DNA from 3 places in the Bradyrhizobium sp. AZCC 1577 genome. Region 3 is predicted to be linked to each of the others. Evidence: predicted binding sites of a transcription regulator. Region 3 holds the regulator's gene; each other region holds the start of a gene.
The links. Region 3 encodes PhoB, which activates phosphate uptake and scavenging genes when phosphate is short. Its sites were predicted from a motif close to TGTCATNNANCTGTCAT; they were not measured.
Positions count from the first base shown of each region.

Region 1: V1278_RS04125 (DUF2794 domain-containing protein) is a predicted target of PhoB. The motif match lies at 1,953-1,969, and genes of this name have one in related genera.
Region 2: phnF (phosphonate metabolism transcriptional regulator PhnF) is a predicted target of PhoB. The motif match lies at 2,190-2,206, and genes of this name have one in related genera.

Region 1 is NZ_JAZHRQ010000001.1:873,680-878,178, reverse strand. It holds gene V1278_RS04135 (Bax inhibitor-1/YccA family protein) at 1-615, shown strand, start outside; gene V1278_RS04130 (GNAT family N-acetyltransferase) at 928-1,458, shown strand; gene V1278_RS04125 (DUF2794 domain-containing protein) at 1,571-1,942, opposite strand; gene V1278_RS04120 (hypothetical protein) at 3,249-3,455, shown strand; gene V1278_RS04115 (DUF1036 domain-containing protein) at 3,458-3,838, shown strand; gene V1278_RS04110 (DUF1223 domain-containing protein) at 4,072-4,499, opposite strand, start outside.
Region 2 is NZ_JAZHRQ010000001.1:5,748,174-5,752,672, reverse strand. It holds gene phnD (phosphonate ABC transporter substrate-binding protein) at 1-374, shown strand, start outside; gene phnE (phosphonate ABC transporter, permease protein PhnE) at 430-1,263, shown strand; gene phnF (phosphonate metabolism transcriptional regulator PhnF) at 1,433-2,161, opposite strand; gene phnG (phosphonate C-P lyase system protein PhnG) at 2,266-2,727, shown strand; gene phnH (phosphonate C-P lyase system protein PhnH) at 2,732-3,340, shown strand; partial or broken gene V1278_RS27360 (carbon-phosphorus lyase complex subunit PhnI) at 3,344-4,448, shown strand; gene V1278_RS27355 (alpha-D-ribose 1-methylphosphonate 5-phosphate C-P-lyase PhnJ) at 4,445-4,499, shown strand, end outside.
Region 3 is NZ_JAZHRQ010000001.1:1,225,393-1,229,891, forward strand. It holds gene pstA (phosphate ABC transporter permease PstA) at 1-208, shown strand, start outside; gene pstB (phosphate ABC transporter ATP-binding protein PstB) at 205-1,026, shown strand; gene phoU (phosphate signaling complex protein PhoU) at 1,038-1,754, shown strand; gene phoB (phosphate regulon transcriptional regulator PhoB) at 1,765-2,469, shown strand; gene V1278_RS05675 (GcrA family cell cycle regulator) at 2,798-3,307, opposite strand; gene V1278_RS05680 (aspartate aminotransferase family protein) at 3,804-4,499, shown strand, end outside.

The DNA of each region.
Region 1 (4,499 bases), 350 kb from region 3:
ACCGACCAGGCCGGCGCCGTCGCCAGGTTCGGCAACGCCTACCTGACGCAGTTCGGCTACGCGATGTATGTCAGCCCGCTGAAGTGGCTGTTCATCCTCGCGCCGCTGGCGATGGTGTTCGCGATCTCGGCGGGCATCAACCGGCTGCGGCCCGCGACCGCCCAGATGCTGTTCTGGGTGTTCTCGGCGCTGATGGGCATTTCGCTGTCGTCGATCTTCCTGGTGTATACGCACACCTCGATCGTTCGGGTGTTCTTCATCACCGCGGCGACCTTCGGTGCGCTCAGCCTTTATGGCTACACCACCAAGCGTGACATGAGCGGCATGGGGTCGTTCCTGTTCATGGGTCTGATCGGCGTCATCATCGCGAGCCTGGTAAACCTGTTCCTGGCGAGTTCGATGCTGCAGTTCATCGTCTCGGTGGTCGGCGTGCTGGTGTTCGCGGGCCTCACCGCCTGGGATACCCAGCGGCTGAAGAACGAGTACATCTACGGCTACGCTTCGGGAGGCGCTGACGTTGAAGAGCGTGCGGCGATTACCGGCGCACTGTCGCTCTACCTGAACTTCATCAACCTGTTCACGCTGCTCCTGCAGCTCCTCGGCCAGCGCGACTAAGCGCTGCCTATCAGGTTCAAGGGTTAAAGCCCCGGCCTCGCGGCCGGGGCTTTTGTTTTGCTCAGTGACCGTCAGTCCCGGCTTGCCGCCTTCACTAAAGCTTCGGCGACCGGGTGCGCTTGGGCCCGGCGAAGCCTTGGCGGAGAAGCCTCGGCGGAGACGGGACCCGGGCATCCACGCCCTGCGCCGTGGCGACAAAGACGTGGATGGCCGGGCATAGGCGAGCGGAAGCGACGCCGTCCTTCAGACGGCTATGCCCGGCCATGACGGAAAGAGCGTTGATCCAGATTTGTCGCCTGATATCCTTTCCCCATGTCCGCTGCCGAAATCCGGCCCGCCACCGAGGCCGACCTCCCCGCCATCACCGAGATCTACGAGCACGCGGTGCGCTACGGCACCGCCACGTTCGAACTCGTCCCGCCCGACCTCGCCGAGATGACCCGGCGATTCAGGGCGCTGTCGGATGGCGGCTTTCCCTATTTGGTCGCCGCCGTCGAAGGCCAGGTGATCGGATACGCCTATGCCGGCCCCTACCGGCCACGGCCGGCCTATCGCTTCACGGTGGAGAATTCGGTCTATTTGAAGCCGGCCACGCACCGGCGCGGTATCGGCCTGCAACTGATGCAGCGGCTGATCGCCGAATGCGAGGCGCGCGGCTACCGGCAGATGATCGCGGTCATCGGCGACTCCGCCAACGCCGGCTCGATCGGCGTTCACACCAAATGCGGCTTCCAGATGATCGGGACGCATCCCAGCGTCGGCCTCAAGTTCGGCCGCTGGCTGGACACGGTCATGATGCAGCGCGCGCTCGGCGAAGGCAGCACGACGGTCCCCGCCTCGTAGTCTGGCCACGCGTGGCACCTCTTTGGCGGTACACCGCAGGGCCCAGGCTCAAAATCGCGAAAACAACCCCATGCAAAGTAGAATGGGCCCCGGCTCGCAGCAGCCCGGCCGATTAAACCACCGCCAGCTTGCGGTCGATCACCAGCAGCACGCGCTCGAGTTCGTGGCCGCGGCGCAGGATCAGTCCGGTCGCCGAGATCACGCTGTACATGCCCTGCTTGCGCGCGAGCCGCGGATCTTTCTCGATGCGATAGATCGGAACTTCGGAAGCGCGGCGGAATACGGAGAACACCGCGCGGTCTTTCAGAAAGTCGATGGCATAGTCGCGCCACTCGCCGTCGGCGACCATGCGCCCATACAGATTGAGGATACGGTTGAGTTCGAGACGATTGAACGTGACGCGATTCGGCGGCGTGCTCGCAGTGGCGACGCGCGCCACTGCGCGGCTATCGCTTGGATCGGTGTCCTCCGATATCAGGGTCATGGAGCGCTCCTGTCATCCAATTTACATGATCGCGCTAACCGCGGGGCGCCGCAAGGGGGTGCAAATACGAAGGAAACTGCGGCGGATGGCCCGATATCGCTGGAAATATCGATTCACGGGATCGTTAGCGGAATCTTATTGCTGCCCTACTTCCGCCAACCGTCCGCCCCGCTAGATTGCGAAAAGAAAATCCTGCGTTGGCCCGGTCCTTTCGGTTCCGGATTCCTCAGCCCCCAGCCCCCCGGGGCCGTCGGGATCGGGCCTGTTCGCAGAGGGAGTTAATCCCGATACTGGGCCAACGAAAGTTGGTCCTTTTTCGTTTGGGGCACTGTTCTCGCAAATGTCGCGCGCGGCTCTGACTTCGCCGATTATGCGACGCTGAATCAAGGTGGGAGAAAAAGCCAGGCCCCGTAGCCCGGAGCTAACTAATGTAATAACAATAGCTGCAGCGAAGGTTGCAGGCGCGAATGGCCTTGATCACCACCAAGTTGATCATGATGATGCCTCCTCCGCTCGCGGACGGACACCTTCGAAGCCATAGTAAAAGGCAAATGCTGGCGGGCGACAACCCACAGGTTAGGACCATGGGCCCCTCAACCCCGGCTTGGAACTCGCTAAAACCGCTTTGCTTGACCGCGCCGCTGTTACAAATCAATCAGGCGCGACTGGTGCTCCGACCTATCCTTCTGCGATCTTGTGGTTACGGCGGAGTCGATTTAAGCAAACCGTAAGGTCAATTGCCGCCGATCAGGCCCATCATGGCGCTCGACAGAATCTGAGAGCGAGGAGGGTAGCTCGCGCATCTGCAGATCGCACCGGCGGCGTAGTTCTCTGGCGACATCTTCGGGCCACCGCTCGGCAGTATTGAAGGCAATGACGTCAAGGGATTGCTGTATTGGCCGCTCATCAGATCCTGAATGACCGTTCGAGATCGGTGGCTTCGTAGTCGGCTTCCCGCAAAGCCCGTCCCAGTCGGCCGGAATAATCTGCCATCAGGTAGATTGTTTCGTCAAACTCATGGGGCAATCGATGGCGTCCAGTTGGACCTACGCATTTCGAAACTCCACGCCACTCACAATGCCGCCTCAACTCGCCAGTGCCAAATCGTTCCCGCAACGCCGGCTCGCTATGCGTAAGTGAGCTCCGCGTCAGTCACGCTTCCGCGAAAGGTCTATTTGATTGACGACCTCGTTGATTTGACACACATTAAAGTTGTGCATTAGCTCGCTCGGGTTCGGGGCGCAGCCCGGAATTCTTCTCTCGATTGATCACTCGCCTCCGTTCCCATTTTAAGAGGAGAGATGTGATGGCAAGGACGACAAGAGAAAGTGATGCTGGAAACGAAGCTTTCGGAATCAGCAAAAACGTCGCACAGCACAAGCCAGGCGTGGATGTCGCGGCCGAAGTGAAAGACGAAGGCGCCGGCAACGATCGGTTCCAACGCAGCGAAAAAAAGGATATTCCGCGCGGCACACTTGCAGAACGCATCGCCAAGTCCACAAAGGGACGCTGACGATGGGAACCGGCCATTCTCAAGTGACCTTCACCAACTCGTATGGGAAAAAGTTGTTCGTCGCTTACATGCGGCGCGATTTTGCCTGCCAGGACCAGTGCGGCGGCATCTGGGACGTTCTCGGCTGGATCAATCTAGATCCGGGCGAGACGGAGACCCGCGCGAACCCAACTAGTAATCGGTGGTATTATTACTACGCGGAAGCCGTGGACGGGGCGGTATGGAACGGTCCACACGTGGCCGAAGTCACGCAATCAAAATTCGAGAAATGCACGTGTCTTGGCGTTGTTGTCGTCAACGGACCATCTACTAACCCCTACCACGACGTGGGTTTCCGAGAACTCGACAATAAAACCTATTCTGGCGTGAATTTTGTTCCCTAGCGATGGTTGAGCGGGTCGACCCCACCAACGCGGCACTCTTTCGGGGAAACACTTTTCGGGGAATACGGCCCGACTGTCTCTGAGGAGTCAGAGTGAGCAGCCAGAAGTGATAATCGGCCTCGGCGGGCACGCCGGCGCGCCGCCCGATGGATATGGACGTCGTGGAAGAAGAACTATCATGGAAGTCCGGCCGCACGTCCGCGCCGCGCTTGCCGCAGGCTTGGCAGACATAACTAGCGCAGCGCCGTCATGGCGGCGCCGAGCATCGCGCCCGGCTTGTCGCGACTGCCGTCCTGCACGTAGACGACCGCGGCGTCCACGCCGTCGCGGGAAATATTCTCAAGCGGAATGGTCCAGCTTCCCGAACCTCCGTTCCAGTCGCCGACCTTCACGAGGTTGCGTACCACGTTGTAGTAGGTGAGCTGTTGGCCGCGATTCTCGCCGCGCCCGATCGAGATCGGCACCGCCTTTGAGACCGAGCAGATCCAGACTTCGCCCCGGCCCGCCGCCGGCACCTTGCTCGCCTCTACCGAGACATTGAGCAGCTTACCCGACAACGTCATCTTGACCGGCACCGACATCACGCCTTCAGTCTTGCTGGTATTCTTGATGGCGCTTTCGATGGCGGCGCGATCGCTGCCGATCACCTGCGCCGAGCCGT
Region 2 (4,499 bases), 4.5 Mb from region 3:
TCCTGAGCTATGGCCGCATCGGAACGCCGGAAGAAATCGCATCCGCGAAGAAGGTTTTGTCTGGTCTGCAATGGGCGCCGTTTATTCCGTCGTCGGACGACCAGTTGCTCCCGATCCGCGTCCTTGAAGCCAACAAGTCGATCATGAAGATCAAGGGTGACGCCAAGCTATCGGCGGAAGAAAAAGCCACCAAGACCGCCTCGCTCGAGGCTGACATCAAGACGTACCAGCAAGCGGCCGACAAGGCCGAGCATGGCGCGTTCATGAAGCAGGTCGCGCCGTTCTTCGAGGCAGACAAGGCCAAGGATCAGGCCAAGCTCAAGAAGCTTATCGGCGAGCTTGCGGCGAACGCTGCGACTGCGCCTACCAACTGATGCTGACGAAGGGCGCCAGCCGCCGTGGTTCGGCGCCCTTTAGACATTTTAGGCCATGACAGACATCATCGCTCCCATCGAAAGCCGGCCGTCGCGGCAGGCCCAGGAACCTCCAGTCCCGCTTTATCCCTTCGCCCGACGAGTGCGGGGTTGGCTGGGCTGGGCGTTCGTTTTCGGCTTGCTGGCCTGGAGTTGGGCTCCGGCCGAAATGTTCCGTGTGTCGGCGCTGTTCACCGACTGGCGCAATATGGCCGAGTTCGGCAGCGCCTTTCTCCATCCGAATTTTCGCGAATGGGATCAGTACATCAGCGACATGGTGGTGACCATCCAGATCGCGATCTGGGGCACCGCCCTGGCAGTCGTGTTTGGCATTCCGTTCTCAATTCTGTGTTCCGCCAATATCTGTCCGCCTTGGATAGTACAGCCAGTTCGTCGGTTGATGGATTCCTGCCGCGCCATCAATGAGATCGTGTTCGCGTTACTGTTCGTTGTGGCGGTGGGCTTAGGCCCATTCGCTGGCGTGATGGCGTTGTTCGTTCACAATCTCGGCGTGTTCGCGAAGCTGTTTTCCGAAGCGGTCGAAGCGGTCGATCCGCGGCCAGTGGAAGGCATTCGCGTGACCGGTGCGGTGCGCGTGCAGGAGGTGATCTTCGGTGTCATTCCTCAGGTGCTGCCGCTGTGGAGCTCGCTTACCCTCTACCGGCTTGAAACTAACGTCCGCTCGGCGACGACACTTGGCATTGTCGGAGCCGGTGGCATCGGCCAGACCCTGTATGAAAGCATCCGGAGTTTTCAGTACGCCGATACGGCCGCGCAAATCATTATCGTGGTCGTGACGGTGATGGTGCTCGATCTCATCAGCGCCTGGATCCGCAAAGTGCTGGTATGATCGTACGCTTCGTCGACTAGACTAGGCTGACTAGACGGCGCTGCAGCGCTCGGCGTCTTGGTGAAGGCGAATAGCCCCCTTACAAATCCATCGATGAAGGGCAATCGATCGGATTTTGCAACAAGCTTCGCTTCTGCGATTGCCAGATCGCGCGGTCGTCTAATCGCCGCTATTGACCATTCTCGATTAGGAACTCGACACGCTCCGCGGCGAAGCGCGCGCGTTTGGTTACCAACGGTTTGCCGCCGGTATCGACATCGGTACTATCGACCACGAGAACGGGACGCCCGAGCGCGAGATCGAGCCTTGCGGCGTCGGAGGCGTCCACGATGGTGGCGGTGACGCGGGTTGAGGCGCGGCGGTAATCGCGAACGCCGTAATGCGCAAGCAGTTTGGTCATTGAGCGTACGTTGGCGAAGACCGCTCCGGCGCCCGGAAAGCGATCGGCGGAAAGCCAATTGGTGCTGACGCAGATCGGAGTGCGGTCAGCGAGCCGCACCGATTCGATCCGGACCAGCGGTGCGCCGGTCTTCAGTCCGAGCTCACGGGCCAGTTCGCGCGTCGCGGGCTCTTCGGAGGCATCGATCAATTGGCCGCGCGGCTCGCGGCCGCCGGCGCCGACGATCTCCGAAAACCGCGTCCGCGAGCGCAAGGGATAGGCGAGGCGCTGCGCCTCGACATAGGTGCCGCTGCCGCGTTCGGCGCGCACCAGGCCGCGTTCGGCAAGCGCAGCCAGGGCACGCCGCACGGTGTGGCGGTTGACCCGATAGGTATCGGCGATCTCGATCTCGCCCGGCAGCTTTTCGCCCGCAGCAAAGCGGCCGTCGGCAATGCCGCGCTCGATACCGTCGGCGACCTGCCGCCACAAGGCGACGCCGGAACTCTCCTGCAGGCTCATGGCGTGGTGATACCAGAAATTATCCGTTTGTCACGAAACAGTCATGGCGCTCCGTTATCAAGTTGTCTATTATCATAGACAACTTGATTCAGGCAAGGTTGCTCATGGGATTGACCGGGCGGAACAGCAGAGAGGCGCAGCGCAAGGCCGCGATGGCGGTGCTGGCGCATTCCGAGGCCGGCGACATTGCGGGCCATCTCGCGGCGATCGCGGTACCTGCGCACGAGAACCTGCGCGAGCCGGAGAATGGCCTTGTGATGGTGCGCGGCCGCATGGGCGGCGACGGTGCGCCGTTCAATCTCGGCGAGGCCACGGTGTCGCGCGCGGCGGTGCGTCTTGCGACCGGCGAGGTCGGCTTCGGCTACGTGCTCGGCCGCGACAGGCAGAAGGCGCAGATGATCGCGCTGTGCGACGCCATGGTGCAGTCGACGGAGCTTTCGGGCGAGGTCGAGACCAAGGTGATCGGGCCGTTGCGCGCCGCCATGATCGCCGATCGCAGCCGCAAGGCGGCCGAGGCTGCGGCGACGCGGGTCGATTTCTATACCATGGTGCGCGGCGAGGGGTGATGCGATGACGACGGTTGCAGAATTGCCCGCAGGGTTTGCCGACAAGGTGTTGTCGGCGCAGTCGACCTTCCGCGCCGTGATGGATGCGATGGCGCGTCCCGGCAGCGCGCAACGGGTCACGGCGTCTGTCGGCGCGCCAGCCGGGATGATGCGCGGCGCGGCCGCCATCGCGCTGACGCTGTTCGATCACGACACGCCGATCTGGCTCGATGCCGCGATGTCGGCCACCCCTGATGTGGCGAAGTGGCTTAAGTTCCATGCCAGTGCGCCGGTGGTCGCGGATTCCTCGATCGCCAGCTTCGCCCTGGTCGGCGACGCCAAGAATCTGCCGGCGCTCGATCGCTTCGCGTTCGGCAGCAACGAATATCCTGACAGGTCGACGACGCTGATCCTGCAGGTCGAGAGCCTGACGCAGGGGCCTACATTCGAGGTGAAGGGGCCGGGCATCGACGGTACGGCGCTGCTGCAGGCGACGCTCCAGCCGCGCGACCTCTTTCGGCGGCTCACCATCAACGAAGCCCTGTTCCCGCGTGGCATCGATGTCGTGCTGGTCCATGACGACTTGATTGTCGCAATCCCCCGAACCACGCGGCTGGTCGCAAGCGGAGCATAGCCCATGTATGTAGCCGTCAAAGGAGGCGAACGCGCCATTGAGAACGCCCACCGCGCTGCTGGCGCATGAGCGGCGTGGCGACCGTGATGTGCCCGAACTCTCGCTGGCGCAAATTGCCGGGCAGCTCTCGCTCGGCGTCGATCGCGTCATGACCGAAGGCTCGCTCTACGACCGCGAGCTGGCGGCGCTCGCGATCAAGCAGGCGCGCGGCGACCTGATCGAGGCGATCTTCCTGGTTCGGGCCTTCCGCGCCACGCTGCCTCGTTTTGGCGCGACCGAGCCGGTCAACACCGGCGAGATGCAGGTGCGCCGGCGCATCTCCTCGACCTTTAAGGATATTCCGGGCGGCCAGATCCTGGGGCCGACGTTCGATTATACCCATCGCTTGCTGGACCCGCAGCTTGCGGACGGCTTTGTGCCGGAGCAGCCGGCGACGTCGGAGGCAACGCAGGCGGCAACGCCGCGCGTCACCGACATTCTCGGTCGCGATGGCTTGATCGAGCCTTCGCCGGCAGCGGATGCCGGCGCGCCGGTCGGCGATCTCACGCGCGAGCCGCTGAGTTTTCCGGCCGACCGCGATCTGCGGCTGCAAAATCTTGCGCGTGCCGACGAGGGGTTCCTGCTGGCGCTCGGCTACTCCTCGCAGCGCGGCTATGGCCGCAACCATCCCTTTGCCGGCGAAATCCGCTTCGGCGAGGTGGAGGTGGAATTCTACGCCGAGGATGCGGGCTTTGCTGTCCCGCTCGGCTCGATCGCGCTGACCGAGTGCCAGATGGTCAACCAGTTCAAGGGATCGGCGACCGAAGCGCCGTGTTTTACGCGCGGCTATGGCCTGGCCTTCGGACAAAGCGAGCGCAAGACCATGTCGATGGCGTTGGTCGATCGCAGCCTGCGCGCTCGCGAGCTGGGCGAGGAAGTGATCGCTCCGGCCCAGGACGAGGAATTCGTGATGTCGCACTCGGACAATGTTCAGGCGACCGGCTTCGTCGAGCATCTCAAGCTGCCGCATTACGTCGACTTTCAGTCCGAGCTTGGTCTGTTGCGCAAGCTGCGCAAGGAGTTCGCCGAGGCCAATGAGGCGCCGGACATGCAGGAGGCCGCGGAATGAACGCGCCAGCTTACAATTTCGCCTATCTCGACGAACAAACAAAGCGGATGA
Region 3 (4,499 bases):
ATTGTTCACCGCGCTGTCCAACCAGTTCTTCAGCCTGGACCTGACCAAGACGATGGCGAACCTGCCGGTCACCATCAACAACTTCGTGCAGAGCCCCTACGTCTACTGGAAGCAGCTCGCCTGGAGCGGGGCGCTTCTGATCACGCTCACCGTGTTGGCCCTGAATATTGGCGCGCGCATCCTTGGCGCCGAGAGGACATCCAAATGACCGATCTCTCCGTATCCGTGAGTAACGCGAGCGGGCCCGTTCCGCAGGCGACGCTCCCCGAGGCTGCGCCGAAGGTGACCGCGCGCAGTCTGAACTTCTACTATGGCGAGCACCATGCGCTGAAGAACATCAACCTGACGCTCGGCACCCACCGCGTCACCGCCTTCATCGGCCCGTCCGGCTGCGGCAAATCCACGTTGCTGCGGATATTCAACCGGATGTACGATCTCTATCCGGGTCAGCGCGCCACCGGTCAGCTCTTGCTCGACCAGACCAACGTCCTCGACCCCAAGCTCGATCTCAATCTGCTGCGGGCGCGCGTCGGCATGGTGTTCCAGAAGCCGACGCCGTTCCCGATGACGATCTACGAGAACATCGCCTTCGGTATCCGTCTCTACGAGAAGATATCCAAGTCGGAGATGGACGGCCGGGTCGAGAAGGCGCTGCGCGGCGGCGCCCTGTGGAACGAGGTCAAGGACAAGCTCAATGCAAGCGGCCTCTCGCTGTCCGGCGGCCAGCAGCAGCGGCTCTGCATCGCGCGCACCGTTGCGGTCAGGCCCGAGGTGATCCTGTTCGACGAGCCCTGCTCGGCGCTCGATCCGATCTCGACCGCCAAGATCGAGGAACTGATCCAGGAACTGGCAGAGGACTACACCATCGCCATCGTCACCCATAATATGCAGCAGGCGGCGCGCGTCTCGGACAAGACCGCCTTCATGTATCTCGGCGAGCTGGTCGAATTCGACGACACCAACAAGATTTTCACCTCGCCGCGCGATCGACGTACCCAGGACTACATCACGGGGCGGTTTGGTTAAGGAGATAACAGATGGCTTCTGAGCACACCGCCAAGGCGTTTGACAGCGACCTCCAGGAATTGACGCGTCTGGTCGCCGAGATGGGCGGCCTTGCTGAGCGCATGATCACCGAATCCGTCGACGCGCTGGTCCGCCGCGACGTCGCGCTCGGCAAGCACGTCGTCGCCACCGACGTCGAGATCGACCGCCTGCAGCATCTGATCGAGGAGCGCGCGGTGCTGACCATCGCCCGCCGCCAGCCGATGGCGATCGATCTGCGCGAGATCGTCGGCGCGATGCGGGTTGCCACCGATCTGGAGCGGATCGGCGACCTCGCCAAGAACATGGGCAAGCGCGTCGCGGCGCTGGAGAACGATTTCCAGCCGCTGAAACTGATGCGCGGCCTCGAGCACATGACCGATCTGGTACAATCGCAGGTCAAGTCGGTGCTGGACGCCTATGCCGCGCACGATCTGCCGGCGGCGATGGCGGTGTGGAAGGGCGACGAGGAAGTCGACGCCATCTGCACCTCGCTGTTCCGCGAACTCCTCACCTACATGATGGAGGATCCGCGCAACATCTCGTTCTGCATCCACCTGATGTTCTGCGCCAAGAATATCGAGCGGATCGGCGACCACGCAACCAACATCGCCGAAACCGTGTTCTACATGATCGAGGGTCAGCAGATGCTCGACAAGCGCCCGAAGGGCGACATGACGACGTTTGCCACGACCGTCTCCAACACTTGAGGAAAGCAGAATGAGCGCGCGCATTATGGTGGTCGAGGACGAGGAAGCGTTGACCACGCTGTTGCGCTACAACCTCGACGCTGAAGGCTATGAGGTCGAGACCGTCGGCCGCGGCGACGATGCGGATACGCGGCTGAAGGAGCGCGTGCCCGATCTTGTCGTGCTCGACTGGATGCTGCCGGGCCTCTCCGGCATCGAGCTGTGCCGCCGTTTGAGAGCGCGTCCCGAAACCAAGCAATTGCCGATCATCATGCTGACCGCGCGCGGCGAGGAGAGCGAGCGGGTGCGGGGGCTTGCGACCGGCGCCGACGATTACATAGTCAAGCCGTTCTCGGTGCCGGAACTGCTGGCGCGCGTGAAGGGCCTTTTGCGCCGGGCGAGCCCCGAGCGGCTCGCCACCGTGCTGACCTATGGCGATATCGAACTCGATCGCGAAAAGCGCCGCGTCGCGCGCTCGGGCCGTCAGATCGATCTCGGCCCGACCGAGTATCGCCTGCTCGAATTTTTCCTCGAGCACCCCGGCCGCGTCTTCAGCCGCGAGCAGTTGCTCGACAGCGTCTGGGGCCGCGACATCTATATCGACGAGCGCACCGTCGACGTCCATATCGGCCGATTGCGCAAACTGCTCAACCCCGGCCGCGAGCAGGACCCGATCCGCACCGTCCGCGGCGCAGGTTACGCGCTGGATGACCGGTTTGCGAAGGTCGAGCCGTAACCCTCCGTTGCCGTCCTCGCGAACTTCTCCGTCGTCCCCGCGAACGCGGGGACCCATAACCACCAATCTCGATTGTTGAAATGCGCTGGAGCTCCAGCTCAGCGTAACCACAGACACCTGTGGTTATGGGTCCCTGCGTTCGCAGGGACGACAAGTTGAGGGGTTCTCGCCTCTATTCCGTCATCCCCGCGAAACGCGAGGACCCATAACCGCCAATCTCGATTGTTGAAATGCGCTGGAGCTCCAGCTCAGCATAACCACCTGCACTTGTGGTTATGGGTCCCTGCATTCGCAGGGACGACATCGTTGAGATAGCGGCGCGCGCCCCTTACCGCGTCTGCTTCGGCTGCTGCCTCCGCCGATCGGCGGCGGGCTGGTAGGCGATGCGCGAGTGGTGGGCGCAATAGGGCAGGCCCGTGAGCGCCTTGCCGCCGCAGAAGAAGAATTCCGGGCTCGAGGGATCGCCGACCGGCCAGTGGCAGGTGGCCTCGTTCAGTTCGAGCAGCGACAGCCGCTGGCTCATCGGCACGACGTTGTCGAAGGCGATCGGATCCGGCTCCATCTCGACTTCGAAGGCGTGTGCCAGCGCGGTGTTGCCGCGCGAGACCGGGCGCGACACCCGCATCATCGGCTGGGCGGGGCGTGCCTTGCGCTGCCGCGGGGCGGCCGAGGAGGGGCTCTTGGCACGGCCGGAAAGGCCCAGCCGGTGCACTTTGCCGATCACGGCGTTTCGCGTCACATTCCCGAGTTCCGCGGCGATCTGGCTGGCCGACAATCCGGCTTCCCAGAGCTTCTTAAGCTGTTCGACGCGATCGTCGGACCAGGTCAAAACCGTCATCGTAATCTTCCCTTCGCATCGCGCCGGCCGATCGGGGGCAGCGCTGGCGAGTCATTCGTCTCAAAAATCCCTGCGGTCAGAATCCCTTAGCCCTCGCCGGACGCGCTAACCGCGCCGAACGTTTACGCCTGTACAAAATGGACTCTTAGGGATCAGAACTGCCGCACGAGATGTCGTACCCGACAGCCCAAACGCTACAATATGGCGTGACTCGGGCGCAAGAGTCCGGGCCCGAACGTCCACATGTTCTGACATCTAGGCATTTCACTGCGTGTTTTCCACCACACCGCAATCTTACGGATTTCAGCATCTTGCACTGCAGGAAAGCCGGCTCCGTGGCGTGTTGACAGCGCCCCACGCCCACATAGAATGCCTCTCACGTGCCGCCCTTAAGAGGCGGCACGTTTCGTTTTCGCAAGACCGGCTGTTGCCGCGTTCGCGCCAATGCACGCCCGCGGCAGGTCTCAAAGGCAGGTCTCAAACCTCAGTGATTGCCATGACCAATAGCGCCACGTCGCATCTGCTCCCGGTCTTCGCCAGGGTCGATCTCGGCTTCGAACGCGGCGAGGGCTGCTGGCTGACCGCCACCAATGGCGAGCGCTATTTGGACTTCACCTCGGGCGTCGCGGTGAATGCGCTCGGTCACTGCCATCCGCACCTGATCGCGGCGCTGCAGGAGCAGTCGACGAAACTCTGGCACATGTCGAACCTGTTCAAGTCGCCGGATGGCGAGAAGCTCGCCGCGCGGCTTTGCGAGCAGAGCTTTGCCGACCTCGTGTTCTTCTGCAATTCCGGCGCCGAGGCGATGGAAGGCGTGATCAAGGTCGTGCGCCGCTATCAATTCTCCAAGGGCCATCCCGAGCGCTATCGTCTCGTCACCTTCGAGGGCGCATTCCACGGCCGCACCCTGGGCACGCTCGCAGCAACCGGCTCCGCCAAATATCTCGAAGGCTTTGGGCCGCCGATGGACGGTTTCGACCAGGTGCCGCATGGCGATCTCGAAGCGGTCAAGAAAGCGATCGGCCCGCAGACCGCGGGCATCCTGATCGAGCCGGTGCAGGGCGAGGGCGGCGTGCGCTCGGCGCCGCAGTCTTTCTTCAAGGCGCTGCGCCAGCTCTGCGACGAGAAGGGCCTGTTGCTCGCGTTCGACGAGGTGCAGACCGGCATGGGCCGCACCGGCGATCTCTTCGCC